Linked DNA regions of Pontimicrobium sp. SW4. The protein of the gene in region 1 interacts with the protein of each later gene in a pairwise test. Links are inferred from orthologs where the notes say so. Each region holds a gene or a part of one and is shown in the gene's direction. Other genes may lie near its edges. The genes, in order: ABGB03_RS11680 and ABGB03_RS13275.

The links.
Region 2: the proteins of ABGB03_RS11680 (region 1) and ABGB03_RS13275 interact in binary tests that used the Escherichia coli proteins (3 or more experiments, as listed by UniProt). The link is inferred for Pontimicrobium sp. SW4 from one-to-one orthologs.

What each region holds. Positions count from the first base shown.
Region 1 is NZ_CP157199.1:2,505,519-2,520,858, reverse strand. Bases 4,788-7,727 are described here. They hold ABGB03_RS11680 (ABC-F family ATP-binding cassette domain-containing protein), read left to right. Parts: upstream 4,788-5,273; coding sequence 5,274-7,181; downstream 7,182-7,727. Other genes in these bases: ABGB03_RS11675 (Two component regulator three Y domain protein), read left to right, coding at 7,288-7,727; ABGB03_RS11685 (DUF983 domain-containing protein), read right to left, coding at 4,803-5,192; ABGB03_RS11690 (FAD-dependent oxidoreductase), read left to right, coding at 4,788-4,806. Also shown: gliding motility lipoprotein GldK, read left to right, coding at 1-453; gliding motility protein GldL, read left to right, coding at 493-1,137; gliding motility protein GldM, read left to right, coding at 1,178-2,746; gliding motility protein GldN, read left to right, coding at 2,788-3,678; more of ABGB03_RS11690, read left to right, coding at 3,760-4,787; more of ABGB03_RS11675, read left to right, coding at 7,728-8,190; ABGB03_RS11665 (type IX secretion system membrane protein PorP/SprF), read right to left, coding at 8,765-9,742; ABGB03_RS11660 (T9SS type B sorting domain-containing protein), read right to left, coding at 9,781-15,340. UniProt on the Escherichia coli protein: Genetic data indicate it may be involved in ribosome assembly or function.
Region 2 is NZ_CP157199.1:2,876,845-2,892,586, reverse strand. The notes cover bases 7,172-10,513. They hold ABGB03_RS13275 (2-oxoglutarate dehydrogenase E1 component), read left to right. Parts: upstream 7,172-7,553; coding sequence 7,554-10,313; downstream 10,314-10,513. Other genes in these bases: odhB (2-oxoglutarate dehydrogenase complex dihydrolipoyllysine-residue succinyltransferase), read left to right, coding at 10,340-10,513; ABGB03_RS13280 (Rrf2 family transcriptional regulator), read left to right, coding at 7,172-7,457. Outside these bases: ABGB03_RS13320 (ABC transporter permease), read right to left, coding at 1-599; ABGB03_RS13315 (ABC transporter ATP-binding protein), read right to left, coding at 592-1,299; ABGB03_RS13310 (nitrous oxide reductase family maturation protein NosD), read right to left, coding at 1,293-2,528; ABGB03_RS13305 (nitrous oxide reductase accessory protein NosL), read right to left, coding at 2,533-2,970; ABGB03_RS13300 (hypothetical protein), read right to left, coding at 3,013-3,603; nosZ (Sec-dependent nitrous-oxide reductase), read right to left, coding at 3,768-5,738; ABGB03_RS13290 (fasciclin domain-containing protein), read right to left, coding at 5,764-6,342; ABGB03_RS13285 (cytochrome c), read right to left, coding at 6,349-6,852; more of ABGB03_RS13280, read left to right, coding at 7,026-7,171; more of odhB, read left to right, coding at 10,514-11,548; ABGB03_RS13265 (response regulator transcription factor), read right to left, coding at 11,914-12,537; ABGB03_RS13260 (retropepsin-like aspartic protease), read right to left, coding at 12,567-13,004; ABGB03_RS13255 (TatD family hydrolase), read left to right, coding at 13,086-13,853; ABGB03_RS13250 (asparaginase), read left to right, coding at 13,856-14,881; ABGB03_RS13240 (MotA/TolQ/ExbB proton channel family protein), read left to right, coding at 15,167-15,742. UniProt on the Escherichia coli protein: E1 component of the 2-oxoglutarate dehydrogenase (OGDH) complex which catalyzes the decarboxylation of 2-oxoglutarate, the first step in the conversion of 2-oxoglutarate to succinyl-CoA and CO(2).

The sequences.
Region 1 (15,340 bases):
GAGTATGCCGCAAGAGGCGGTCTTCAAGGAGCTACATTTCCTTGGGGTGGTCCTTATGCAATAAACGACAGAGGTTGTTTTATGGCAAACTTTAAACCATTACGTGGTGATTATGCAGCAGATCAAGCTTTATATACAGTAGAAGCTGATGCATTCGAACCTAACGATTACAATTTATATAATATGGCTGGTAACGTATCAGAGTGGGTAATGTCCTCTTACGATCCAGCATCATACGAATATTCTTCAACAGTAAACCCAAGTGTTAATGATACCGAAAACGAACGTAAAGTTGTTAGAGGTGGATCTTGGAAAGATGTTGCTTATTTCCTACAAGTAAGTTCAAGAGATTATGAGTACGCTGATTCAGCAAGAAGTTATATTGGCTTCCGTACAGTACAAGACTATATGGGAACCGAAGTAACCAAAAATGCCTCAAAAAAAAGAAGATAAATTAAAAACTTAAACCAAACTTAACTAAAAACAAATATTATGGCACAGTCAAAAGCAAGTAAAAGGTTCATGAATATGGCCTACGGATTAGGAGCATCAATCGTAATTGTTGGAGCACTTTTCAAAATTATTCATTATGAAATAGGACCATTAACTGGTAACGTAATGTTAACCATTGGTCTTGTAACTGAAGCAATTATTTTTGCAATTTCAGCATTCGAACCTGTTGATGATGATTTAGATTGGTCTTTAGTATACCCAGAATTAGAAGGTGGTATGGCAAAAGACAAGAAAAAAGATAACCCAAAAGACGCTGAAGGTTTATTATCTAAAAAATTAGATGATTTATTAAAAGATGCTAAAATCGATGGAGAGCTTATGGCTAGCTTAGGTGATAGTATTAAAAACTTCGAAGGCGCTGCAAAAAATATGGGACCAACTGTTGATGGTATTTCTGCAACTAAAAAGTATAGCGAAGAAATGTCGCTTGCAGCTGCACAAATGGAATCATTAAACAGTCTATACAAAGTACAATTAGAGAGCGTAAACAAGCAAGCATCAATAAACGAAGAGTCTATTGAAAATGCAGCAAAGTTAAAAGAGCAAATGCAATCTTTAGCATCTAACCTGTCATCATTAAATGGTGTATACGGTGGTATGTTAACTGCAATGAACAAAAACTAATTAGATTAATTAACCCATTAATAACAAAAACTAATTAGTTATGGCAGGAGGACAATTATCTGCAAGGCAGAAAATGATAAACTTGATGTATTTAATCTTCATTGCGATGTTAGCATTGAATATGTCAAAAGAAGTGCTGTCGGCATTCGGTTTAATGAACGAGAGATTAACCGAATCTAACACAGCAGCAACAGAGCGTAACTCAGCGTTTATGGGCGAATTAGCAACTAAAGCTAGCGAACAACCTGAGAAGTATAAACCATTAAAAGATAAGGCTGATCAAATTTCAACTTTAGCTAATGATTTTAATTCACATCTTGAAACTCTTAAAGGGAACATGACAGCTACTGTTGATGATGCGTCTGATTATGAAATTATGGATAAAGGGGATTACCTAGATCAAAATTTCTTTAAAGGCGATAAAGTAAAAGAAGATGGACAGAAATTTTTAGATCAAATAGCAACATTTAGAGATGGAGTAGTGGAAGTTTTAGGAGATGATCCTAGATTTGCTGATATTTCTAGAGATGTTAAAACTAAATTTTCTACAGATCCAGTTATAAATAATGATGGAATTGAAATTGATTGGTTAGATTACCACTATAAAGGATTTCCATTGGTAGCGTCATTAACAAAAATGACTCAATTACAGTCTGATATTAAAACGACTCAGTCGGAAGTATTAGGAGCTATGTTTACAGGAACATTGTCTACTGAAGTATCTATGACTAATTATACAACCTTATTAGAGACATCAAAGTCTGCTTATTTTAATGGTGAACAATTTGATGGACAAATAGTATTAGGTCGTAAAGATGCCTCTACAAAACCAAATAGAGTAGAATTAGCATTAGATGGTCGTGCATTAAATGCAAATGAGTATTCTATTGAAGATGGTAAAGTAAAATTAAAGGTAAGTACAGGAAGACCTGGAGAACATAAAATTACTGGGAAGTTAATTTTCTTAGAAAATGGAGAAGAAACTGAGGTTGAAGTAAACCAATCGTTTGCTACAGTACCAAAACCAAATTCGGCAACAATTTCAGCTGATAAAATGAATGTAGTATATCGTGGTGTTAAAAACCCAATGACTATTTCGTTTGCTGGTATTTCTGATAATAAAGTTGTTCCAACAGGACAAGGATTATCTAAAGGGAATGGTGTTGGTAAATATGTAATGGATGTCACCAGAGTACAAGGTAGAGAAGTAACTATTAATGTTACTGGAACTTTACCTGATGGAAATAAAGTAACTGACAATGCTAAGTTTAGAATTAAAGATATTCCAAGACCAACAGGAACAATTAGAGGAGAAGATGGTGCTGTAAAAATGCAACGTCAAAACCTTGACATTTCTACTGTAGGTGCTAAATTGGATGATTTCGATTTTGAATTACCATTAAATATCACAGGCTTTAGTATCAAAGTTCCTGGGCAACCTACAATAGAGGTGAAAGGAAATAAATTGGATGCTAGAGCAAAACAAGCTTTGAAAAAGGCAAAACGTGGAGCTGGAATTCAAATATTTGATATTGAAGCTAAAATACAAGGAAACTCAAGCTATAAGCTTAAAAAAGTATCTCCTGTATTTGTAGAATTAACAAACTAGTAAAGGAAAGTATTAGTCCCAAACTAAAATAAATTAAGAAAATGAATTTTAAAAGTTTTGTATTAACCGTTGCATGTGTTTTAATTGCAAATAGTGTAGTTGCTCAAGCAAATATCCTAAATGCTAAAAGTCCAGAAGAAATTGGTGTAAAAACAGATGCGCAAATATTAATGGATAATGATAGACCATTAGAGTATGGCTATGTTGACGACAGAGACATATTATACGCAACAATGGTTTGGGAAAAAGTAGTGCTTGATGAGCGTGTTAATTTTCCGTTATACTATCCTATAGATACTAATAATATTGGTAAAGATAGACGTTCTTTATTCGACGTATTAATGCGTAGTATAAAAAATGGAGATATCGAGAATGTTTATGATGACTCTTATTTTACTGCAAAGCGTACTTTAAAGGATATTCAAGCATCTATGGTGAAAATTGATACTACTGAAAAAGGTATTGAACAATATAATGCAGGAGAGCCAATTTCTCCAGAATATATTAGTAAACGAGAAATTAGTGCTGCAGATGTGCAAGAATACCATGTAAAAGGAATGTATTATTTCGATAAGCGTTTAGGTGAACTAAAATACCGCTTATTAGGTATTGCACCTGTGATTCCTGATGTTAATTTCATTGACGAAGAAGATCCAGGTCGTTTCCCATTATTTTGGGTATTTTTCCCAGACGCTCGAGATGTGTTACATCATGCAAAAGCCTTTAATGGTAAAAATACTGCCATTCCATTGTCGTTTGATCATCTCTTAAACTCTAGACGTTTTAACGGCTATATTTTTAGAGAAATGAACGTGCAAGGGGATAGAGCTATTACCGAGTATATTTCAGATAATGCTTTGATGCAGTTATTAGAATCGGATAGAATAAAAGAAAAAATTCGAGATTTCGAACAAGATATGTGGACTTACTAAAGTAATGTTCCAATAATTTAAAACGCTCACAATTTTGTGAGCGTTTTTTTTATTCATTTATTTACAACTCAAATTAATTTAGTGAACAAAGTAGATTACATTGTAGTTGGTTCTGGTCTTGCAGGCATTATGTTTTGTGATGTATTAATGCAGCATAATAAAACATTTATGGTTGTTGATGATGGTTCCCAAAAATCATCAATAGTAGCTGGAGGACTTTATAATCCAGTTGTTTTAAAGCGATTTACACCAGTTTGGAAGTCTAAAGAGCAACTAGACTTAGCTATACCGAGATATAAGGCCTTAGAAAAAACCTTAAAGGTACGATTAGATTACAAAGTTCCTGTTTATAGACTATTTGCTTCCATTGAAGAACAGAATAATTGGTTTTTAGCAAGTGATAAAGTAGGACTCTCAGAATATATCCAACCTGAAATTCATCAAATAGAGAACAAGTCTATTAAAAGTGATTTTGGCTTTGGAAAGGTACTTCATACTGGACGAATTGATACTAAAGCATTAATTGATTCATTTAAAAAAGAGCTGAAAAGCAACAATCAATTTGTTGAAATATCTTTTGATTATGATGTGATTCAATTTAATCAAAACAATGTGATATATAAAGGTATTGAAGCTAAACATATAATTTTTGCTGAGGGTTTTGGACTTAAGCAAAACCCATTTTTTAGAGATTTACCATTAAAAGGAACTAAAGGAGAACTTCTAATTATTCATGCTCCAAAACTCAATATAGATTTTGTATTGAAGTCTGGAGCATTTTTAATCCCGTTAGGAGAGCACAAATACATTGTTGGAGCTACTTATGAGTGGAATGATAAATCAAACAACACCACAGAGGAAGCAAGAACTGAGCTTTTAAATAAACTTAAGATATTTATTGACTGTGATTTTGAAGTTGCAAATCAGGTAGCAGGAATACGACCTACAGTTATAGATAGAAGACCTTTGGTTGGACAACACAAAGTACATAAGCAATTATATATACTAAATGGTTTAGGGACAAGAGGCGTTATGATTGCACCTTATGTTGCGAAAAAATTGTACAATTTTATTGAAAATGGCGTTGAAATCGATTCTGAAATTAATATTACCAGATTTAATAACTAGCTCTTTTTCTTAGAAAACTGTTTGTCGTAATGCATAAACAGGTTAATCCAAATATTTCTAGAAAGCCTTAAAATAATAGGTAAAAAGCCAACCATTGTACCAATAATTGCAATAAAAGAAGTTAGCAAGCTTGCACCAAAAAACACATAAGATATTATGAAAGCTGCTACAGCAAAAGCAATTCCAACACCGTAACTAACATACATTGATCCATAAAAAAAAGAAGGCTCTATCTTGTATTTTGTATTGCAGTTAGAGCAACGTTCATTCATTTTTAAGGTTTCAGAAAGCATATATGCATTCTTATTCACATACATATTTTCAACATGACACTTAGGACAAACGCCAGTAATAATGCTGTATAATTTATTTCCTTTTCTTAGCATGGTTAATTATGTTACTTTTGCACCAAATTTGACCACAAAATTAAACTTTATTGAGTTTATAACTGTAACTATTGTAACAAAATGCTAAATATTCATAAGCTTTCAATCTCATTTCAAGGTGAGTATTTATTTGAAGATATTTCCTTTAGACTAAAAGGTGGTGACCGAGTAGGTTTAATTGGTAAGAATGGTGCTGGGAAATCTACACTACTTAAGATTCTTGCTAACGAAATGGAGTATGATACAGGTCAAGTTGCTACCGAAAAAGAGCTAAAAATTGGTTTTTTAAAACAAGATATTGATTTTGTATATGGGCGGACTATTTTGGAAGAAGCCTATGAAGCATTTACTGAAATAAAAGAAATCGAGGCAAGTATTGAGTCTATTAATATACAATTAGCCGAACGAACCGATTATGAAAGCGATGGTTATCATCAACTAATGGTCGATTTAAATGATAAACAACATCAATACGAAATCTTAGGAGGTTATAATTATCAAGGAGAAACAGAAAAAGTTTTACAAGGTTTAGGATTTAAGCGAGACGATTTTACTAAGCTTACCGACACGTTTTCTGGTGGTTGGCGAATGCGTATTGAGTTAGCGAAATTATTATTACAAAACAACGATATATTATTATTAGATGAGCCTACAAACCACCTTGACATCGAGTCTATTATTTGGTTAGAGTCTTTTCTTAAAAATTACTCTGGAGCTGTGGTTATCGTATCTCACGATAAAATGTTTCTAGATAATGTTACCAATAGAACTATCGAGATTTCAATAGGTAGGATTTATGACTATCCAAAGGCGTATACAAAGTACTTAGTTTTACGAGAAGAATTGCGAGAACAACAATTAGCATCTCAAAAAAATCAGCAAAAACAAATAGAACAAACCGAGAAACTCATTGAGAAATTTCGTGCTAAGGCATCCAAAGCTTCTATGGCGCAATCTTTAATTAAAAAATTAGATAAAATAGATCGTATTGAAGTTGATGAAGATGATAACAGTGTAATGACGCTTAACTTTCCAGTTTCAATAACACCTGGGAAGGTGGTTGTAGAAATGGAAAAGATTGAAAAGCATTATGGAGACTTACAAGTGCTAAAGGATATTGATATGATGGTAGATCGTGATAGCAAAATTGCTTTTGTTGGACAGAACGGTCAAGGTAAATCTACACTGGCAAAAATTATTGTTGGCGATATTAAGTATGGAGGACATTTAAAGTTAGGACATAATGCTCAAATTGCATATTTCGCTCAAAATCAAGCAGAATATTTAGATGGTAATAAGACTGTTTTAGATACGATGATTGATGCTGCTAATGAAACAAATAGAAGTAAAGTTCGAGATATTTTAGGTGCTTTTTTGTTTAGAGGCGATGAAGTGGATAAATATGTAAAAGTCTTATCTGGAGGTGAAAGAAACCGTTTGGCATTGGCAAAATTATTATTGCAACCATTAAATGTTTTGGTAATGGATGAGCCAACAAACCATCTAGATATTAAATCTAAAAATGTACTTAAAGAAGCACTTGATAGGTTTCAAGGCACCTTGATTTTAGTATCGCATGATAGAGATTTTTTAAAAGGTTTAACAAATAAGGTGTATGAGTTTAAAGACCAAAAAATAAAAGAATATTTAGGAGATATTGATTTCTTTTTAGAACAACGTAATCTGGAAAACTTAAGAGAAGCCGAAAAACGTGATGTTATAAAAGAACAAAAAGATAAAACTCAAGTAAAACAGTCTTATGAAGATCAAAAAAAACTAAAATCGCTTAATAATAGACTTAGTAAAATTGAATCTCAAATTAATCAACTGGAAAAAGAAATTAAAGAAATAGATATCGAACTGCAGTCTAATTATGATGCTACAGTCGCTAATCCTAATTTCTTTGATAGCTATCAAAAAAAGAAAAAGAACCTTCAAGAGCTTATGAATAGCTGGGAAGAAATTCAGCTAGAAATAGAATCTTTTTAAAGTAGTCCTATTCGTACCTAATTACCGTTTATCGAATAAAGTTGGTAGTTTATCTGGTTAAGTATATATTCGTAGTAGATTATGCCCTCAATTAAAATCTACTACTATGAAAACCTTAAAACTAGCACTACTGTTATGTCTTGTATCTACATTAGCTTTCGGTAATGTTTCAACTAAAGAAAAAGAAGCTTTAATAGCAATTTGTAATGCCACCAATGGTGATAATTGGACAGTTACTTGGGATATAAATAGTCCAATAAACACATGGCATGGAGTTATTATTGAAAACGATAAAGTCGTAGCATTAGATTTAAGTTTTAATAATCTTGAAGGCTTATTACCAACTCAAATAGGAAATCTTGAGAACTTAAGATCATTAAATTTATTTAGAAATAAAATATCAGGAGTAATTCCAGAATCCATAGGAAATCTTAAACAATTAACGTCATTGAACATTGCTTTTAATGCACTTGAAGGAAGGTTGCCAAATACAATAGGAGATTTAACATCTTTAGAATCATTGGAGTTATTTATGAATAAATTAGAAGGATCAATTCCTACTACTATTGGTAAGTTATCTCAATTACAAAAAATTGAAATATTCAGTAATAATTTAACAGGTACAATTCCAAATGAAATAGGAGCTCTTACAAATCTTATGGAATTGTCTTTAAGTAGTAATCAATTATCTGGAGCAATTCCAAAAACAGTTAAAAATTTAGTTAACCTAGAAAAGTTAAGTTTATATGATAATATGTTATTTGGGCCAATTCCATCTAGTTTAGGAGATTTAACTAAGCTAGAAGAAATCATGCTTTCAGATAACTTATTATATGGACATATTCCAACTAATTTAGCAAGTTTAAGTAAGTTGAAAATTTTAATGATAAACAATAATGACCTTAAAGGAGATTTTGCAAGCTTAGGAAAACAACTTCCTAATGGTGTGCAATTTGAATTCGCAAATATAGGAGAAAGAAAAAATTCTGCGCTTGCAGGAACTGATTAAGTAATTTGTATTATAATTATTTTTTTGATGAAAAAGCCATTTCAATTTCGAAGTGGCTTTTTTTTAATATTATGCTTGTTAAAATAGAAAAGGGTTGTATATTTGCAGTCCGAAATGATTTAGTCGGCATTATGAACCGAAAGTTAAAAGCTAAGAAAATTATTTTGAGATTACATCGCGGGATAGAGCAGTAGGTAGCTCGTCGGGCTCATAACCCGAAGGTCACTGGTTCGAGTCCAGTTCCCGCTACTAAGAAAAATCCATTTGACAAAAGTTAAATGGATTTTTTGTTTTATATCATTTTGATAAATAATCATTAACGTTTTAACATCTAAAATAGTAGCAACCTTTAATCCAATGTCTACAGTTACATTATTATTATTATTATTATTATTGATAAATAGTAAGTCAACAAATAATAATATTGTAGTAGGAATGTTTTTCTTTATTGCCTTTTGGTCAGAGGAATCTTATTTTTATTTATTGAATAGTCAGAGGCTTTATTAATTCTTTTAAAAAGAAGAATTAATAAATATAATCTTAGTAGTATTCAATTAATAGGTTGTATGTTAGGTTAATAGCGAAAACGATTGTTAGTACAGGCACAATCACTAATTCCGCGTAAAAAATCTAATCCGATAGTAACGACATGTGTACCAGAATTATAAGGAGATAATCCATTGGTAGTAAATTGGTAAGCATACCCAAAATAAAATATAGATTGTTTAAACCCAACCATTGGACCTATGTTTAGAGGTTTAAAGAACTGATCATTAAGAAAACGATATGATATACCTCCCCAAAAGTAACTATCATCTTTCCCAAATTTTCTAACTTTCATATTTATATCAGTACTTGAGCGTTTGTCGCTTGAGAAATATTGGTAGTATACAGATGGTTCAAACTCAATGCCACCTTCTTTAGCTTGGCCATACGTATAACCTGCATAAAGTTGATAGTTTAATAATAAACTAGGTTCAAATGCTCTAACGCTTTCATCAATTTTTTTCTTTAAAATATTATTTAGGTTTAAACTAAAAAAGAATGCTCTGTATCTATACAACGCACCAACATCAAAGTTACTATTAGTAGTTTTTCTATCATCAGTAATAAAAGGATCGATTATTGGGTTTTCAGGAGTTGAGATAAAATTTTCAATGTCTATTCTAAAATTATTGATATTATAAGTAAGGCCTAACGATAAGTATTGTTCTGTTACTAAATCTAAAATGAGATGATGTGCAAAAGAGAATTTTGCTCCTTTTTGAATGGTATTTCCATTTCTATCATTATAAAATGACAATCCAACTCCAGAACGGTCTGCAATTCTAAAGTCTCCATAGAATGATTGATTGTCTGGAGCACCTTTAATTCCAACCCATTGTGTTAGGCCGTTTGCTCTAAGTTTTAAATTATCTCCAATACCAGCATAAGTTGGAGCAACAACAAAATTATTATCTGCCAAATATTGTGTAAAAACGGGTAAATTCAACTCTTGACCATAACTGTAACTTACAATTAGAGTTAAAAGATATATGATACGTTTTTTCATTTTTTTCATTTTAATGTTTAGATGCATAGCGCTAATTATTAGCGATATAAAGTAAAATGACCAACAAAATGGCGATTATCATTAGTATCGTTTAATTTCACTACATACCAGTAATCTCCAGTTGGGAGTTCATTACCATTATATTTACCATCCCATTTGTCACCCTGGTTAAGCGTGGCTATTACACGACCATATCTATCAAAAATATCGAACGTAAGATTTGGGTATTGAGCCGTACAACCTGGTCCCCAATCATCTTGAACACCATCGTCATTAGGCGTAAAATAATTTGGTATACAAACATCTACATAGGTCATCTCAATTATGGCAGTAGCTACACAACCATTAGCATCAGTTACAGTGACGGTGTAAGTACCAGTTTCATAAATAATAAATGTATCAGTACTTCCATAATCCTCTCCGTTTAATGTGTATTGATAAGGTTCTGAACCACCTGAAGTGATGGCCACAATTTGATTTATTTCACCCTCTTGTAATGTTAATACTAAAGGGTTAAAATCAGGAATATCAAAAAGTTCGGTTCTTTGTATACAACCGTTTGTATGTCTTACATCAATATAATGCCCTGTTCCTGCTGATACATTAACAAACACATTGCTAGCTTGATATAGACCACCATTTAATGAATAGTCTAAATCTGAAAGATTGGTGATACTATCATCAACAATCACAGTAACAATATTTGAAGGAGCATTATTCACACAACCAAATTCTACCTCAACTTGAGGGTCTATTAATACGGATTCAGGGGATGAAATATTCCATTCCGACTCACATCCAAGTGCATCACGCACATAAACAATGTGGTCGCCTCCAGATAATCCTGTAAAATCAAATTGTGTTTGAGTTGGACCACCTATTGTATAAGTGCCATTAATATCATCTAAACTAACGCTGTATGGTAAATTACCTCCAGAGATGTCAACACTAAATTCACCATCTAAATCGCCATCACAAATTTCGGGAAGTATAGAGCCTCCAACAATAGTAAGTGATACAGGAATTGGATCGTTTATTGTAAAATCAATAATCACAAAGCAGCCAAGTTCATCTTGCGCAATAGCTTGATAAACTCCTGGAGCAAGATCTTCAAATATTGGAGAGTCAAAGAACTGATTTAACTGTGGAGAAATGGCATATTTAATAATTCCAGTTCCACCAGAAGCAGTAATCTCAACCATTCCGTTATTGCTACCACTACAAGTGATATCAGTTACTGTATAATTTGCAACTAGAGGTGACGATGGTTCAGTAATGTTTATGATATCTGATGTTGCTAAACAATCACCACTTTCTACTTCTACTTGATAGGTTCCTGCTGGAAGATCAGTAAACACTCCTGGACTATTTTGTGTTGGAGCAGGTAAAATATCATTTCCTGATCCATCTTGTAAGGTGTATACGTAGCTACCTAATCCACCTTCGGCAGTCGCTACAATAACACCAGTATTATCTCCAACGCAATTAATAAAGATATCTGTTGCTTCCAAGTTAACATCCAATGTTGGAAGTGGATCAATTGTTATTTCGTTTGATACAGCAGAAATACATCCATTAGCATCTCTAACGTAATATTGATATGTTCCTGGTGTTACAGAAAATGTAGTTGATGATGCAAAAGACCCTAAAACAGTAGAAAAACTAACGTCATTACTATAAGTGTATGTTCCAGTCCCTCCTGAAGCACTTAAAGTAAGCGTCGCATCAATTGTACAAGTTGGAGTAGTAGCTGCTACTAAACTAGCTTCTACTTGAGTTGGCTCATTAATAGTAATATCTGCTGAAATAAACTCACAATTATAGCCATCAGTTACGACTACTTGATAGGTTCCAGCCCCTAGGTTACCGAACACATTCGATGACTGCGGACCAGACGTACTTACTGTAGGCAACAACATATTCAATGTATATGTATAGTTTGCACCTTGACCACCAGTTGTGGCATTTGCAGTTATTGTTGCATTATCATCTCCAAAACAAGACAATAGTGTTGTACTTGCAGTTACTGTTGAAGTTATTGGTGGTGGAATGTCTAGTGTTACAGTATCTGATGCTATACATCCTCCAGCGTCTCTAACATTTACTGTGTAAGTACCAGCTGATAAGTTTGTAAACGTTCCGTTTGCTGAGTAAGCAATTGTGGCTGCTCCAGTTAATTCATATTCGTAAGTGCCCCAACCACCACTTGCAATAGCAGTTATGGTACCACTATCATCATCACAGGTTACGTTTGACGTTTCCGTTGCAATCACAGTTAAAGCATCAGCTGGAGATGAAATGATGACATCAGTTGTGTTTGAACAAAACGGACTTGCAGTTTCAGTTATTACAACCGTATAAGTTCCTGCGATTAATCCCGTTACTATTTCTGGGTTAGTTGACGTATTCGCTGAAACAAGTCCAAAAACTGATGTACTTCCACTGTCAAACACTTCATAATTATATGCGCCAGTGTAACCGCTCACATTTAATTCAAAAGTACCTGTATTATCTCCAAAGCAAGTGACTGCTGTTGGTGTTGTAGTTAATGTAGGAAGCGTTGCCTCTGGAACTACAATTTCAACATCTTCAGTACATAATGTTGCTGTATCAGTCATAGTAACAGTATATGTTCCTGATGGTACACCAGAAAACACATTGCCAGCTAAGGTAATTGATGCAGGATTTGGACTTATAGAATAACTATAGGTTCCACTTCCACCAGAACCTGTAATGGTTATTTGCCCATCATCATTATTACAAGAAGGCATCGTGGTAATCTCTGGAATTAATTCTAATGAAGCTTCAATATCTACAGACACTAAATTCCCACAACCATTAGCATCTTGAACTTCTATTGTATGCGTTCCTGAGGCTAAATTAGATATTGTAAATGGTGCAGTAAGCGTTTGGAATGCACCACCATCAATACTATAACTGTAAGGCGCTATTCCAGCAGTTGTTAATGCAACATCTATTTCAAAATTCCCGTCGGTAACTGTACATTGATTGCTTACTGAAGCAGCAATGACTGGTTCAGGGTCATTCGGTAACACAATTACTGAAGTGCTTCTAATACAGCCATAAGCATCCATAACATGCGCATAATAGTTGTTTGCATCAACGTTAAATACATTAGCAGATGCCCAAGAAGGGTCTGTAGCTAACGGAGGCGTTGCAGACGTAGTTAATTGATATAAATATGGTGCAGTACCATTTGTTGCAATGGCACTAATAACTCCTGAATTTGGATTACAGTTTGCATTTTTATCAACCGTTGCTGTGATATTTAAATCAAAAGCAGATTCAGTGATATTAAAAGGAACAGTAACCACGCTACATCCAGCATTTGGCCCAGTAGTTTCTGTAATCAGTACAAAATAAGTTCCAAAAGGTAATGGTCCTAAATTGTTTACCGTTAAAGACCCTCCAGCTGCAACTGTACCAGAACCAGAGATACCAGTTGTAGTTGTTGCTAAGGAGTCAAATATTTCATAATTCACATCTGTTGACACACCATAAGTGCTATTTATTGTAAATGATACGTTCCCATCAGCACTACCAACACAGGTAATATTATTTGCTGTTAGGGCATCAGCTGTTAATGTTGAATTGGTTGGAATTGATGTTGTTGCTGTTTCAAAATAACTACAACCAGTAGAAGCATCATATACTATAAAAGTGTAGGTAACTCCAGGTAATAAACCTGTAAAAGTAGCCGATTGACTTCCAGGAGAATCTTCGGGAATCCATGTTCCTCCTGGTGGTGGAGGAGGAATAAATCCTCTATAAATATCAAAATAGAAAGGACCAGTACCAATTAAAGTTGTACCAATACTAATTACAGCTTCTCCACCCAAAGTACAATCAACCGTTGATGTTACAGAAATATCTAAATCATCTGGTGGTGATGCAACGAGTACATCTTGAATTAATATGGAACAGCCATTAGCATCAACAACATTGATTTGATATAGTCCAAAATCAACAACGTCAAACGTTGTAGATGTTGTACCAGAAACATTAAGCTCTGAGGCTGAATAACCATTAGTACCAGTTACAAAGTAATTATAAGGCGCAGTTCCTCCAGTAACACTATCAATTATTATTGACCCTTGTGACACGCCACTTGGGCTACAAGTAATATCAACAGTATGGTAGGTTACTAAAATTGGATCTGGTTCGGTTATGGTAATAGTTTCGGTATCTGTACAAGATTTTGAATCTGTTAATGTAATTGTATAATTGCCAGCAGGTAAACCACTTGTTTGAGTTCCGTAATCAGTGCTAGTAGTAGTAGTATAAACATTAATTGTAAATGGAGGTGTTCCAACATTTGGATTAATGGTTACTTGAATAGAACCGTTTAAATCGCCATTACATAGATTTGAAGTAGATGTTACTGAACTTATTTCAGGTAATGAAATAGCGTTTACTGTTTGCACTCCTGATTCTGTAATACAACCATTTGCATCAGTAATTTGAAATTGATATGTTCCATCAGTCGGAGCAATATAAGTAAATGGAGACCCTGTTGCACCTAACGAAGTATAAGCACCTCCGTTTATAGATACTGCATAAGTAAATGGTGCAGTTCCTCCAGTAATTGTTCCAGTGATGATAGCATCAGGGGAGGCTGTACAGTCTAAATCTTTTGTTAGAACCGTACTCACCGTCGTTGGAGGTAATGGCGCAATAGTGTATGATTCACTATATGTACAATCATTAGCATCTCTTACTTGAAATGTATAAGTTCCTGGAGCAAGTCCTGGGAAAATAGTTGATGTTTGGTAAGGAGTTGCTGAAACTGCTGGAGCAATAATTTGATATTCTAAAGGAGCAGTTCCTCCTGTAGTTCCTGTTATGGTGACATCAGAAGTAATTGATGGACAACTTAAAGGTGTATTGCTAAAAGTAAGATCAGTTGGTGGATTTAATACATCAATCGTTACTGGTACAGCAATAAATGTACAGTTGTTGTCATCTTGTATAGTTATAGTATAAGTTCCTGAAGTTAATCCTGTAAAAGTATTTCCTGATTGAAAAGTAAATCCATCAATACTATACATATATGGTGGAGTTCCACCAGTGACTCCTGAAACTGTAATAACTCCATTAGTTGTACACGTGTAAGGTGTTGTTAACGTTGCAGTGCCATCAATGGCAGTTACTGCAGAGATAGTTACAGTTTGCGGTGCAGTTGCACATACATCTGTTCCTAAAGTGTATTGAACAACTACATCATAATCTCCAGCAGCAAGTCCAGTAAAAATTGGTGAACTAAAAAATGTTGTGCCACCATCAATACTGTATTCTAAAGTATTTCCGTTGGGGTTTGTAACGTTAATACTAATTTCTCCAACATTGCCAGCATCTGAACATAAAATATCTGTTGTTGTAATATTGAAATCTGGAGGTAAAGACTGTTCAACAGTAATAGATGTTGTTGCAATACAGCTGTTAAAGTCATACACTGTGATATTATATACGCCTGAATCAGTTACTGTATAAACTGGTGTATCCTGAGATTCAGTTGTACTATTAATATAATAGGTATATGGAGGAGTTCCACCTTCTGGATATATTGTGATTTCACCA
Region 2 (15,742 bases), 370 kb from region 1 along the record:
TCTATTGGGTTTAGCATGGTGCCAACAAGAGATAATTTATCAAGGGGATAATCTTCAAACATAATTAAAGTCATTAAAAAGATCCCATCATAAATAATAGCTAAGAACAGCCATAGCAAAATGGCATATCCAAACCCTTTAATTTTGTTTTCATTAGACAAGGCAATATTAAAAGCCAAGGCTGTAAAGATTAAAGTGAGAAATGTTCCAGTAATTAGTAATAGTGAAAAATCCCAAATGGCACTACTCTCAAATAAACCATAAAACACGAATGGAATACCTAAACCTAAAATCAAACTCATAGAAAGTGATAAAGCGACTCCTAAATATTGTCCTAAGAAAATGGACGAACGTTTTAAGGGTTGTGCTAATAACAATTCGGTAAATTCTCTAGAGTTGTAGTAGTACATTACGCCAAAAATGGTGCCTATCAACGGTACAAGAACAATAATAACATTCATTAAAGTTATGACTGCTTTAGATAAGTCGTTGTTTAAAAATAAGAGGATAATCCCAAGCAATAAATAAAATGCAAAATAGACATAACTCCAGCGACTGCGCATTAAATCGTAAAAACTATATTTTAATATTTTAAGCATGATTATCGGTTAATATAGACGCAATAGCATGTTCAAAATCTGGTTGCTTGGTCTTGGTTTTTAAATCTTGAATGGTTCCTTTAAAGTATATTTTGCCTTCTAATATGAAAACAATTTCATCAGACACTTCTTCGACAAAACTCATAATATGTGATGTAATTAATATGGTTTTTCCTTTTGCTTTTTCGACTTGAATTAAATCTTTTAACCTAATAAGCGAAATAGGATCCAAACCAGTTGTTGGTTCGTCTAAAATTATTAATGGACTATCAAACATGAAGGTTAATACAATATTTACTTTTTGTTTTGTTCCTCCTGATAGGTTACCTAGTTTTTTATCTAAAAAAGGTTCAAGCTTAAACAATTCTATTAGGCGTTCATCTTCAGTAGTATTTTTACGTAAATCCTTAATCATTTTGATTAATTCTTTAACTTTTAAATTGCTAGGGAAATTAGCTATTTGAGGCAGGTAATCAATTTTATGTCTATAGTCTGAATTCTTTTTAATATTATTTCCTAATACTTCTATGTTGCCTTTATTGGGAATGACCATTCCCAGAATAGATTTAATCAAAGTTGTTTTCCCAGAACCATTTGGCCCTAATACTGCAAATATTCCTCCTTCATTAATATTTAAATCGATGCCTTTAAGCACTTGATTTTTGCCAAATTTTTTATGTAAATTTTGAATAGTTACCATGTGTTTTTTTTAATTGAAGGATTGTTGTCCATTAAATTATCTGGTGTAAAAACTGGGGATACTTTTTCAGAAAAATCCATAATATCAATAAACATACTTCGTAGTAAAATTATAGTTTCTGGTGTGCGATTTACAATGTATGAAAACAATTTTACAGGACGATATGGTACATCACCAATACCATTTTTATCAAGATCGTAACCTGTGTAATTACTCCAATAATTTCTATCAAAAACATTATCGTTTACCTTACTGTTGTAAGCAATATCAAAAGAGTTGTACAAAAAATTATTTTCAATAAAACTATTGGTATAACAAGCACCACGTACTTTAATTGCCCAACCGTTGTTTTTAAAATCATTATTTTTATAGATAATCCTGTTAGAGCCTTCTATATTGATGCCTATGGTATTTTCTTCAAATGTATTTCCAATAATTTCGGCATCGTTAATTTCTTTTAAGAGCATACCATAGGAAGCAGTTCCCCAATTTTCTTTAAAGGTATTGTTGAGCATTTTTATTTTTTTGGAAAACATCACAGCTACTCCTGCACCATTATTTTCAAAAGTGTTGTCTTGATAAATATCGTCGTTAGAGAACATAAAATGCAAACCATACCGAAGATTTTGGGCACTTACATTATTTTTAATTAAACAATCATCCGAAAACTCCAAATAAATACCATCACGAACATGCTCGACGTAATTATGCTCTACTGTAATGTGATTGCTATACCAAAGCTGTATGCCATTACCAGAATTATATTCTTCTTTAGCATCTCCAATTATTTTATTATGATATATTTTCCCGTAGTTAGATTTTTCAATGTATATACCAAAAAAAAGTTTTTCTAACACTAAATTCTGAATCACAAAATTTTTGCTTTTACGCACACGAATTGCAGCATAATCCTCTGTATAACTTGTACCAACATTGATAATAAATAAACCGTCAACTGTTACATTATCTGAAATAATGGTAATGATCTCTCCTTTTAACTCACCGTCAATTACTGGGTAGTCTTTGCCAATAATGGTTATTGGTTTGTCAATGATAATATCATGCTCCTTATATGTGCCTTTTTTTACTGTTATTGTGTCAAAGTCTTTGGCTTGGATAATGGCATCTTTAAGTGTTGAAATTGGACACGTATTACATATCTCAATGTTTTGTGCACTACTTTTTTGAGCCAATAAAATGACTGTTAAAAAAACAAATAATTTATTCATGAAATTAATTGTTTAAATGAGCTAGTAGTTCCTCCCAAGTATATAACTCACCACCTTTATCAGATTGCATTTTTTTAGCATCAACTTTATTTTTAAAGGCAGATAAAAAAGCTCCCATTGGACTTGGAATATTTTTACTAATTAAAAAAGTAGCTTGAGTAGCATCTATTAGAGCTTCTGGCTCTGTATAATTGTTCGATAAATATAGTTTTACTTCGGATGAGTCAAATTCATCCATAGAGTTAACCATACACTCTGTTGCATCAAATTTGTAGACCTTTCCTTTTTTTGTTACAATTTCGGCGGCATGAACTTTATCTACAATAGTCATCTTACAAAAATGACAACCATCGCTACCATAATCTATAGCTTTAGGTGACACATTACAGCTAAAAAGAATCAGCAATAATGCAGCAATTAAATAGTGTTTTAGTGTTTGCATTTTTTAGTGTTTTTAGTGTTTTGTCTTTCCCTCTCTACATACTTAAGGTTTTTTATGGGTTTTCTTACCAACAAGATACGCAAAAAGTGATGCTGCAATACCAAGTCCTAAAAAGTAAGCTCCTAATCTTGGATATGAATGTGCCCTAAAATTTAGAATATCTTTAGTGCCAAATAATGGAGGTTGAAAGCCCATTTGTGAACCATCTGGATTGGTAAATTTCATAATAGCTTTAGGGTCTAAATTATGACCATAATCATGTTCCCAAATATAAAAATCATATAATCCAGCACTACTTAATACCATCATTAAAATAAACCAAAACAAAAACCATTTGTAATTTCCTTTAAAAGCTATAATTAGTCCTATTAATGTTGTAATAAGGATTCCTGCAGGAAATATTTTAAATTCTGGTATAGCATCTGGAATGTATTTCATACCAACATAGTGATTCATTAAATTGATGTTTTTAATGTCGTGGGGATTAACGTCAGAAAAATCATTAATATGAATATACATACCTAATGGTGTCGGATATTGTGGTGCTTCTAGCGTAATTTTCCAAAGAGGAAATAAGAATAATCCTAATGGTAATATTGCGGCAAGCAACATGATGATATTTGATTTTTTCATCTTTTTAAATCTAAATTATTGGTACTATATTTTTAAGCTCTAGCTTTTGGGGAATATTAGTGTTTAAAAAGAAAGGCGAGAGCGAAAAGACAGCTCTCGCCTTTGATAGGAAAATAAACACTAAAACAAAATTCTCCTAATTTTATACTTATTTAATATGTTATTTATTCAATGTCTTCACCAAGCGACCATTTTAATGGTGTATTAGCATTTTTGGCAGATACACGAACATAACCTTGCATTTCTTGGTGTAATGCAGAACAGAAATCTGTACAATAGAAAGGCCAAACACCTTCTTGTTTTGGTTCCCAAGTAAATGTTTCTGTTTGTCCTGGCATAATTAGTAATTCGGAAGTGTTAGCTCCAATCATACTTATACCATGAGGTACATCGTAATCTTGTTCTAAATTAGTCACATGAAAATATACCTTGTCGCCTACTCTAATACCTTCTATGTTATCTGGTGAGAAGTGACTACGTATAGTTGTCATGTATATGTGAACTGTATTACCGTCACGTACAACCTTTGTTTCTCCTTCACTTTTTGCAGCATAAGGGTGGTTATTGTCTTCTAAATTAAATATTTTTTTAGAACGAGCTTTTATTAAATCGGCAGGAGCACCAGCTGCATAGTGAGGTTCTCCAATAGTTGGAAAATCTAATAACAATTCCATTTTTTCACCTGAAATGTCATACAGTTGCGCAGACTGTGTAACTTCGGGACCAGTTGGTAGGTAACGGTCTTTAGTAATTTTATTCATTGCAACTACATACTTGCCAAATGGTTTTCTAGAGTTTCCACCAGGAATCATTAAGTGACCAACTGAGTAGTAACAAGGTTGTCTATCTATAACTTCCCAAGTACCTAATTTCCATTTCACAACTTCTGAAGAAATAAAGAATGTAGTGTAAGCATTTCCTTTTCCATCAAATTCTGTATGTAATGGGCCTAAACCTGAAGATTCAACAGTTCCAGCCAACACATCTTCAAAATTTATGATAGGGATACCATAAGCATCGCCTGCAAATTTTTCATTTTCTATAGCGTCTAACATTTTTGTAAATGAATGTACAGTTAAGGCAGATGACAATTTTCCGTTTCCTATAATATATTCTCCAGTTGGATCTACATCACAACCATGAGGTGATTTTGGAGTTGGTAAGAAATATACTGCTCCAGGGACATCTAAAGGATTTACTGTAAGTACTTCTTTCTTCATTGTAGAAGTAGCCATATGTGTTGACTCATCATAAACGTTATGAGCATAATTTGCTGGCATCATTGTACCTCCACCATTGTTAACATACTCTTCAATTTTTTTCCAGTTTACGGCAGCAATAAAATCTTTATCATTTTGAGAAGCATTAACTTCCATAAGCGTACTAGCTTCTTCTGTATTATACGTTGTAAAGAAGAACCAACCATGAGATTTTCCACGACCAGGGTGTGATAAATCATAATCAAATCCAGGCATTATTAATTGGAATTTTATATCCATATGACCATGTTCAGGATCTACAGAGATAAAAGATAAAGATCCTTTAAAGTTTCCTTTATAATCCTTAATTGGCATATCTCTTTGTGGAATTGGGACAGAAAAACGTGTTCCAGCTACAACATATTCTGTGTTCTCTGTAACAAAAGAAGAGCTATGGTTACCTGCACTATTAGGTATCTCGATAATTTCAGTAGTTTCAAAAGTAGATAAATCTATTTTTGCAATACGAGGTGTATTATTACCATTAATAAATATCCATCGACCATCTATTTCTCCAGCAGTTTGCGAAATATCTGGATGGTGACTATCATCCCAAGGCACAAAACCATGTGATGTGTTTAACATTGGTTTAGTTTCTTCGTTATAACCATAAGCTTTTTCTGCATCTTGTGAGAACACAGGAATCACTTTAAATAAACGTCCAGATGGAAGACCGTAAACAGATAGCTGCCCACTAAATCCACCTGAGATGAATGCGTAAAATTCGTCATGCTCACCTGGAGCCACATATACTTTTTCGGCAACGTTGCTCGCTAAAGCTCCAGACTTGCTATCTGACTTCTCTGAATTATTACAACTTGTAAATGCTACTAGAACACTTAACATTGCAATAGTTGATTTAATTATATTTTTCATTTTTTTTATTTTGATTAGTGTTATTTTACTCATTTGATGGTGGCAAAAGCACCTTGTCGATAACATGGACAATACCATTTCCTGCTGGCACACTAGCTAAAATTTTTGCACCTCCAATTAATGGTTCACCATCAACAACTTCGACTTGTACATAGCCATTATTTGCCTGTCCTAACTTTTTAAACTTCTTTATAAAATCTTTAGAATAGTTCCCAGGTGTTACATGATACTTTAAGATATTTGCTAAGGCATCCTTGTTTTCTGGTTTTAATAAATTTTCTACAGTGCCTTCTGGTAGCGCAGCAAAAGCTTCATTAGTAGGAGCAAATACCATTAGCGGGCCTGCATTTACTAAAGCGTTTTCTAATTGTGCAGCTTGAACAGCAGCGACTAAAGTGGTATGATCTTTAGATCCTATTGCAATACTTAAAACGGTTGGCTTACTTTCATCATCTGTTATAAAAGCTTGACCAGATCGTTCTTCTGTATTCGTATCAGCTTGATTAGCTGTAGAGGTCGTTGAGGCTTCTTTGTTTTCATTTTTACATGAACAAACCAATGCTACTAGTGTAAAAACAAAAAATAGATGTTTAATTGATTTCATATATGCTTATTTTAATGTTCTAAAATATTCAAGGACATTTCTGGCTTCTTCTTCTGTTAAGTTTTGATTTGCCATAGGAGAGCCGTTAAACTCAATTAATAGAGCTTTTGCTAAAGGATCTTTTTGAGTCATTCCTTCAGGATCTAGGATCATGTTCATCACCCATTCTGGTGTTCTCTTTTTTAGAATTCCTGTTGGCGCAGGACCAATGAATTTTTTATCAATTCTATGGCAAGCGGTACACATTTTATCATATACTTCTTTTCCGCGAGTCGCCATGACTTGATCTACTGGAGCAGATATGTCTACAGATGTTATTGGCCCAACACCCTTATTGGTTAAATCTATTGTTTCGGATGCTTTTGTATTAGTAGTTTTTGGCTCTGCTTTTGTTGTTGTTTGTTTTTTAAGTTGAACTTTTGTCTTTTCTTCCTTCTTTTCTTCACCACCTCCACAGCTTAAAGCCAATAAGGTAATTGCTAGTGTTAAAATTTTTAGTGTTGATTTCATTCTGTTTTAGGTTTTATCTAATTTTTTGTTCAAATTTTAGGTGTATAAAAAATTTAAAAATGATTTTATGGAGCAAAAGTATAATCTATAGAGGCATTAAAACATGATAAAAATCATATTTAGGACGAAAACATCTTTTTTATATTTACAGTATCTTAATTAATTTCAAAAACATGTTTTCAAACTCATCAAAATATGCTATTAAAGCTGTTTTATTTCTATCTGTTAACTCTAGTGAAGATAATAGAATAAGAGTTAAGGATATGGCAGAACCTATTAATGTTCCTCAAGCATATTTAGCGAAATTATTACAAGAATTATCTAGAGAGGATATAATATCTTCAAAGAAGGGATCTAAAGGCGGATTTTTTTTAAGTGAGGAAAATGCAAACCATACTTTAATGGATATTGTTAATGTTATTGATGGAGATGATAAGTTTAATTCTTGTTTGTTAAGTCTAGAAAAGTGTAATTCAAATAAACCGTGTCCGTTACATGATATAGCAAGTCCAAGTAGGTCAAAATTCATTCAAAGTCTTAATCAAAATACCATCAAAAATTTTTCTTTACAAATAGAACAAGGCAAGGTTTTCTTACCACTATAAAAGATGTGTTTTTAATAGAAAAAAAGACATCACATTTTACTAAAAGTTGTATTTTTGAAAAAATTTTCTTGACGTAAGAAAGTCTTAAAAAAAATAATGGATAAATATTCCTTTTTAAACGCAGCACATACGGCATATTTCGCTGATCTTTACGAACAATATTTAGAAAATCCAGATTCGGTTGAACCAAGTTGGAGAGCTTTTTTTCAAGGCTATGATTTTGGCAGTGAAAATTATGGTTTATATGGTGAAATTGTAGAAGGTGTTTCAGCGCAAATTCCAGAACATGTTCAGAAAGAATTTCAAGTTATAAAACTTATTGAAGGTTATAGAAATAGAGGACATTTATTTACAAAAACAAACCCTGTTCGTGCCAGACGTAAGTATACACCAACTTTAGAGATTGAAAACTTTGGATTATCTCAAAGCGATTTGAATACTGTTTTTAACGCAGGAGATGTTTTAGGTATAGGAGCGCAAACTCTTAGTGAGATAAGAAAGCATCTTGAAGCTATTTATTGTGAAGCCATTGGTGTAGAATATATGTACATACGTCAACCAGAAGAAATTAAATGGATTCAAGATAAGCTTAACAGTAATGATAATCATACAAAATTTTCAATAGACCAAAAAAAGCATATCCTTGAAAAGTTAAATGAAGCAGTGTCTTTTGAAAACTTCTTGCACACAAAATATGTTGGTCAAAAGCGATTTTCACTTGAAGGGGGTGAAACGTTAATACCAGCTCTTGATGCTGTTATTGAAAAAGCTGCTTCTTATGGTGTGAAAGAATTTGTTATGGGAATGGCACATCGTGGTCGACTAAGTACACTCACTAATATATTTGGTAAATCTGCTAAAGATATTTTTAGCGAGTTTGATGGTAAAGACTACGAAGAGAAAGTGTTTGATGGTGATGTGAAATACCATTTGGGATGGACTAGTAAGCGCACAACAGATAATGGTAATAGAATTAACTTAAGCATAGCTCCAAACCCTTCGCATCTTGAAACAGTTGGAGCAGTTGTTGAAGGAATCACAAGAGCAAAACAAGATAAATATTACCCAGACGATTTTAGTAAAGTCTTACCAATTGTAGTACATGGGGATGCTGCTATTGCTGGACAAGGACTTGTTTATGAAGTTGTACAAATGGCAAAACTGGATGGATACAAAACCAACGGAACCATTCATATTGTTGTAAATAACCAAATTGGGTTTACAACCAATTATTTAGATGCTCGTTCGAGTACGTATTGTACAGATGTTGCAAAAGTAACGTTATCACCAGTTTTACACATTAATGCTGATGATGCTGAAGCGGTTGTTCATGCAGTATTATTTGCACTAGATTTTAGAATGACATTTAAGCGTGATGTTTTTATTGATTTGCTAGGTTATAGAAAATATGGGCATAATGAAGGAGATGAACCTAGATTTACTCAACCAAAATTATATAAAGCTATTTCAAAGCATCTAAATCCAAGAGATATTTATGCAACTAAATTAATTGAAGAAGGAATTATTGATAGCAATTATGTAAATAAGCTTGAATCTGATTACAAGGCAATGTTAGAGTCTGAATTAGAAGATTCAAGAAAAGAGAATAAAACAGTCATAACGCCATTTATGCAAGAAGATTGGAAGGATTTTAGAAGAGCCAATGCTTCAGAAATAATGATTCCAATTGATACTACATATCCTAAAAACAAATTAGAAAAGATAGCTGAAGTAATTTCGACTCTTCCAAAGAATAAAAAATTTATTCGAAAAATAGAGCGTCTTATTGAATCTAGAAAAACAATGTTCAATGAAGATAAGTTGGATTGGGCAATGGGTGAGCACTTGGCTTATGGGACACTGTTAGAAGAAGGGTTTGATGTTCGTATTTCTGGTCAAGATGTAGAACGTGGTACATTTTCTCATCGTCATGCAGTTGTTAAAGTTGAAGATAGTGAAGAAGAAATTATTTTACATAATAGTATAAGTGATAACCAAGGAGAATTTCATATTTATAATTCACTTTTATCAGAATATGGTGTTGTAGGTTTTGATTATGGTTATGCTATGGCAAGTCCAAATACGTTAACGATTTGGGAAGCACAATTTGGAGACTTTAGTAATGGTGCACAAATAATGTTGGACCAATACATTTCGGCAGCAGAAGATAAATGGAAGCTTCAAAATGGATTGGTAATGTTATTACCACATGGCTACGAAGGTCAAGGAGCTGAGCATTCTTCAGCACGTATGGAACGCTATTTACAATTATGCTCAAGAGATAATATGTTTGTTGCAGATTGTACAACACCTGCAAATATGTATCATTTGTTAAGACGACAAATGAAAGCAAATTATAGAAAGCCTTTAATTGTTTTTACACCAAAAAGTTTATTACGTCATCCAAAAGTTGTTTCAACAGTTGATGAATTCTCTAACGGTAATTTTCAAATGCTTATTGATGATGTCGAAGCTAATGTTGAACAAATAAAATCTTTGGTATTTGTGACAGGAAAATTTTACTATGATTTATTGGAAGAACAAGAAAGATTAGGAAGGAAAGATGTTGCAATAGTAAGGATAGAGCAATTATTTCCATTACCAATCGAAGATATTCGTTTAGTGATAAACAAATATAAGAATGTAGAAGAAATAGTTTGGGCTCAGGAAGAACCACGAAATATGGGAGCTTACAGCCATATGATGATGCATATTGATGAAGCTAGAACTTGGAGAGCAGCCACAAGAAGACCTTATAGTGCTCCAGCCGCGGGAAGCTCAACAAGGTCAAAAAGGCGACATCAAGAAGTTATAGATTTCGTTTTTGATAAAGCAAAAGATAACCAACGTAGATAACATTATAAAACTAAAATATATATAGAATGATTTTAGAAATGAAAGTTCCGTCACCAGGAGAATCAATCACAGAAGTTGAAATAGCAGAATGGTTGGTAGAAGATGGAGATTATGTAGAAAAAGATCAAGCCATTGCTGAGGTAGATAGTGACAAAGCAACTTTAGAACTGCCTGCAGAAGCAAGCGGAGTAATTACTTTAAAAGCTGAAAGTGGGGATGCTGTTGCAGTTGGACAAGTAGTTTGTTTAATTGACACAAGCGCTACAAAACCAGAAGGAACTGTACCAGTAAAAAAAGTTGAGAAAGTTGAAACTGCCCAATCAACTGTGCAAGCTACTTCTTCAAGCCAAACCTATGCTACAGGAACACCAAGTCCTGCTGCTAATAAAATATTAGCCGAAAAAGGTATAGATGCTTCTCAAGTTAATGGCTCTGGAAGAGATGGACGCATAACAAAAGAGGATGCTATTAAAGCGGTACCTTCAATGGGACAAGCAATTAATGTCGAAGGCAGAGGAAGCTCAAGAAGTAAAATGTCTATGCTTCGTCGTAAAGTAGCAGAAAGATTAGTTGAAGCAAAGAATACTACAGCAATGCTAACGACCTTTAACGAGGTTGATATGTCTCCTATTTTTGCATTACGTAAAGAATATAAAGAAGCTTTCAAAGAAAAGCATGGAGTAGGTCTAGGCTTTATGAGTTTCTTTACATTAGCTGTCGTTAGAGCATTAAAAATGTATCCCGCTGTCAATTCTATGATAGACGGTAAAGAAATGATAAGCTATGATTTTTGCGATATTAGTATTGCAGTATCTGGACCTAAAGGATTAATGGTTCCGGTAATTAGAAATGCCGAAGATTTAACTTTTAGAGGTGTTGAGGCTGAAGTGAAAAGATTAGCCATTAGAGCAAGAGATGGTCAAATAACTGTTGATGAGATGACTGGAGGTACTTTTACTATATCTAATGGAGGTGTTTTTGGAAGTATGTTATCTACGCCAATTATTAATCCACCGCAAAGTGGTATTTTAGGAATGCATAACATTGTTGAACGTCCAGTCGCTATTGATGGTAAAGTTGAAATACGACCAATCATGTTTGTAGCATTGTCTTACGATCATAGAATTATTGATGGAAGAGAATCTGTAGGGTTTTTGGTAGCTGTTAAAGAAGCTTTAGAAAATCCAATCGAATTATTAATGGATAATGATATTAAGAAAGCTTTAGAGATGTAATAAAATATTTGTTAATTTAAAAAGGCGTTTGTTTAACAAACGCCTTTTTTATTCATATTAAACTAACTAACAGATTAATAGAAATTACTACAATTGTTATAGTAACTAATCCAACTAATAAAATTTTACGCCAAAGAGTAGTATAATTTTTATTCATTAATATTTGGGGTTTATTCTTATAAAGAATGAAAGCTTCAGGCAACTAAACCTGAAGCCTTCCATAATTCTCCCTAAGAACTAATTAATAGCTTTGTAAATGTCATAAATAAAAGAATACCAAACAATACGTATAAATACGTATATTTGATTCTTTAAAACCTATTTACAAGAAAATCAAGCAGTTATATGTTTAAAAAAATTAAAATTTACAATAAAAAGTTTTCATTTTCTTTTGCAAACAATAAAAGACTGTTGTGTTTAGGCTCTAAACGAAATTTTTTAATAATATGGCTCTTGTGTTTTTCAACTGTTCTATAGGAGACATTTAAGATAGAAGCTATTTCTTTTGCTGTTTTATTCTGCGTTATTAATTTGAGGATTCTTTTTTCCGAAGGTGTTAAACTATTTATATCTATATTATTTTGTTCAATTGAAAACTGATTTTCAATTTCTTTACTAAAATATGGAGTGCCCTTAACGACTGCCTTTAAACAATTTTCAATTTCAACTAAAGCAAACTCTTTTAATAAGTAACCATAGATATTATACTGTTTTGCTTGTTTATAAAACGCACTACTTTTTTCAAACGTAATTAGCACAATTTTGGTGTCTAATTTACCTTGACATAGTTCGGCTATTTCAATACCAGTTAGATGTGGCATTCTTATATCAAGAATGGCAATATCTGGTTCATGTTTAACAATCAGTTTATAGGCCTCTTTTCCGTCAGTGGCACTATCAATAATATTGTACTTTTTTTCAAACAAAAAATCCTGTAAGCCCTTAAGGACTAATGGGTGGTCATCAGCAATAATTATTGATGGGTTCATAGAAGGATTAAGTAGAGTTGCTATTAATATTAGAGTTTAAGATATAAATATTTCTTATTGTAATCAATTATTGCTTTAGTTTTTTTTAAAATGTCTGCACCAATAATACCATGAACAGGGTTTGAATTGTGGTTAGTTAAAGCGGTATTTACATGAGCTAAATCAAATAGAATGATTGAAGTTTTTTTTGATACCCATTTACCTATCTTAACTGTATTCTTTTTTGAAACTTGTGTGAGCATATCTATTGCTCCTGCGCCAGCAGCTTTTACCTCTGAGTCTTCTACTGTTAACCCAAATGTGTCGGTAAAAGTAAAATCAACACATGAGTTTGATGCTCCTGTATCCAAAATAAACTGTCCTTTTTTGCCATTAATCATAGCTTTTAATTCAAAATGATTAGTTTTTGTAAGGTGTATCTTTATTTTGGTGTAACCTTTTTTTAATAAAAATTGCTGTAAGCTCATAGTTAAATAGTTGGGTCGTGCTTTAGTATATTGCTTTTTTAAGAGCTTTCAAATATAGTAATCAAAGCTTACTTTTGCTAAATGATAATTACCGATACACATACACATTTATATAGTGAGGCTTTTAATGATGATCGTAGAGAAATGATGCAGAGAGCTTTTAGCAATAATATTACACGTTTTTTTATTCCAGCTATAGATTCAACCTATACAAAAGCAATGCTTAAACTCGAGGAGGATTATCCTAATAATGTATTTTTGATGATGGGTTTACATCCTACTTCTGTTAAAGAAAATTACAAGGAGGAACTAGCTCATGTTGAAAAACTATTATCTGAACGAGCTTTTATAGCCATTGGCGAAATAGGTATTGACTTGTATTGGGACAAATCAACATTAAACATACAACAGGAAGCATTTAGGCATCAAATTAAATTATCCAAGAAATATAAATTGCCAATAGTGATTCATTGCAGAGACTCGTTCGATGAGATTTTTGAAATTTTAGAAGAAGAAAAAGGAGACGATTTATTCGGAATTTTTCATTGCTTTACAGGAACATTAGAGCAAGCTCAAAGAGCTATCTCCTATAATATGAAATTAGGAATAGGTGGCGTAGTAACATTTAAAAATGGAAAGATAGACCAATTTTTAAATCAAATAGATTTATACCATATAGTTTTAGAGACAGACTCACCTTATTTGGCTCCAACACCGTACCGTGGAAAACGCAATGAAAGTAGCTACATAATTAATGTGTTAGAAAAATTGTCATATATATATGGTATAACTACAAAAGAAATTGCCGAAATTACCACAGCCAATTCAAGAGACGTTTTTAAAATTTAGAAATGAAAATACCAAACATACTTTTAATATATACAGGAGGAACTATTGGGATGATTAAGGATCCCGAAATAGGAGCGTTACGTTCTTTTGATTTTGATAATTTACTAGATAAAATACCAGAATTAAAACTTTTATCTTGTTCTATTGAGACCATTTCTTTTGGAGAGCCCATAGATTCTTCAAATATGAGTCCAGATTATTGGAATCAAATCGCTGAAATAATTGAACAAAATTATCATTCTTGTGATGGTTTTGTGGTATTGCATGGAAGTGATACTATGAGTTATACTGCTTCCGCATTAAGTTTTATGTTAGAAAACTTAGCAAAACCTGTGATTTTTACAGGATCACAATTACCAATAGGAGATTTACGTACCGATGCTAAAGAAAATTTAATTACATCAATTCAAGTAGCTTCGCTTCAAGAAAAAGAACAGCCTCTTATAAAAGAAGTATGTCTTTATTTTGAATATAAATTATATCGAGGTAACAGAACCACAAAGATTAATGCTGAACATTTTGAAGCCTTTGCTTCTTTAAATTATCCAGATTTAGTAGAATCTGGTGTACACCTTAAAGTAAATAAAGAGTATTTGCTTAAACCAAAAAAAGGCAAGTCATTACGAGTCCACAAAACGCTTAATAATAATACTGCGATTATTAAGTTGTTTCCTGGAATTTCTAAAAATGTGATGCGTTCTATTTTTTCTACTCCAAGCATAGAAGGTGTGATATTAGAAACTTATGGTGCGGGAAACACAACAAATATAGAGTGGTTTATTGATATACTAAAAGAGTATATTGATAAAGGGATACATATAGTTAATGTAACACAGTGCTCAGGAGGTAGTGTAATAATGGGGCAATATGAAACGAGTACACAACTAAAAGATATAGGTGTAATTTCGGGAGGCGATATGACAACTGAAGCTGCGATAACCAAACTCATGTATTTATTAGGTAAGAATTTATCTATAAAAAAATTCAAGAAACTTTTTGAAAGTTCATTACGCGGAGAGATATCTTAAAATTAACAACCAAAATTTTAGCGTTTAAACTTTTTTTTGTTATTTGAGCCGCTGTAACTAAAAAATAAAAGTTATAGAGAGGTGGCCGAGTGGTCGAAGGCGCACGCCTGGAAAGTGTGTATACGTCAAAAGCGTATCGAGGGTTCGAATCCCTTCCTCTCTGCAAAAGAGATAATTGCGATTTCCCTAATAGAAATGACTAATCTCTAAATAAATTTTAATTTTTTAATTACAATTTTTTTATATCTTTAACGCTTTAACTAATAAAATTAAGATCAAGAACTAATGAAAAGATTATTTTCTATTCTAGCCATCGCATGTATTATGGCATTCGGAACTGTAAATGCAAGTACAAACGCGAACACTACTACAACAATTGTTAATACGGTTGTTTCAGCCCAAGAAGATGGAGCTGCTGCTGAAGAACTTGGATTTCATCAGGAATTAAAAAAGAGATTTATTGAAGGAGGCCCTGGATTTATGGGTATTGTATTGTTATGTTTAATTCTTGGATTAGCAATTGCTATAGAAAGAATTATCTTTTTAAACTTATCTACTTCAAATTCTAAAAAATTAACTCAAAATGTTGAAGACGCACTTGCATCTGGTGGTGTTGAAGCAGCAAAAGAAGTTTGTAGAAATACAAAAGGACCTGTTGCATCTATATTCTATCAAGGATTAGATCGTGCAGATGAAGATATTGATGCTGCAGAAAAAGCAGTTGTTGCTTATGGTGGGGTACAAATGGGACAGTTAGAAAAAAACGTATCTTGGATATCATTATTTATCGCATTAGCACCAATGTTAGGGTTCATGGGAACAGTAATTGGTATGATTCAAGCATTCGATAAAATTGAGGCT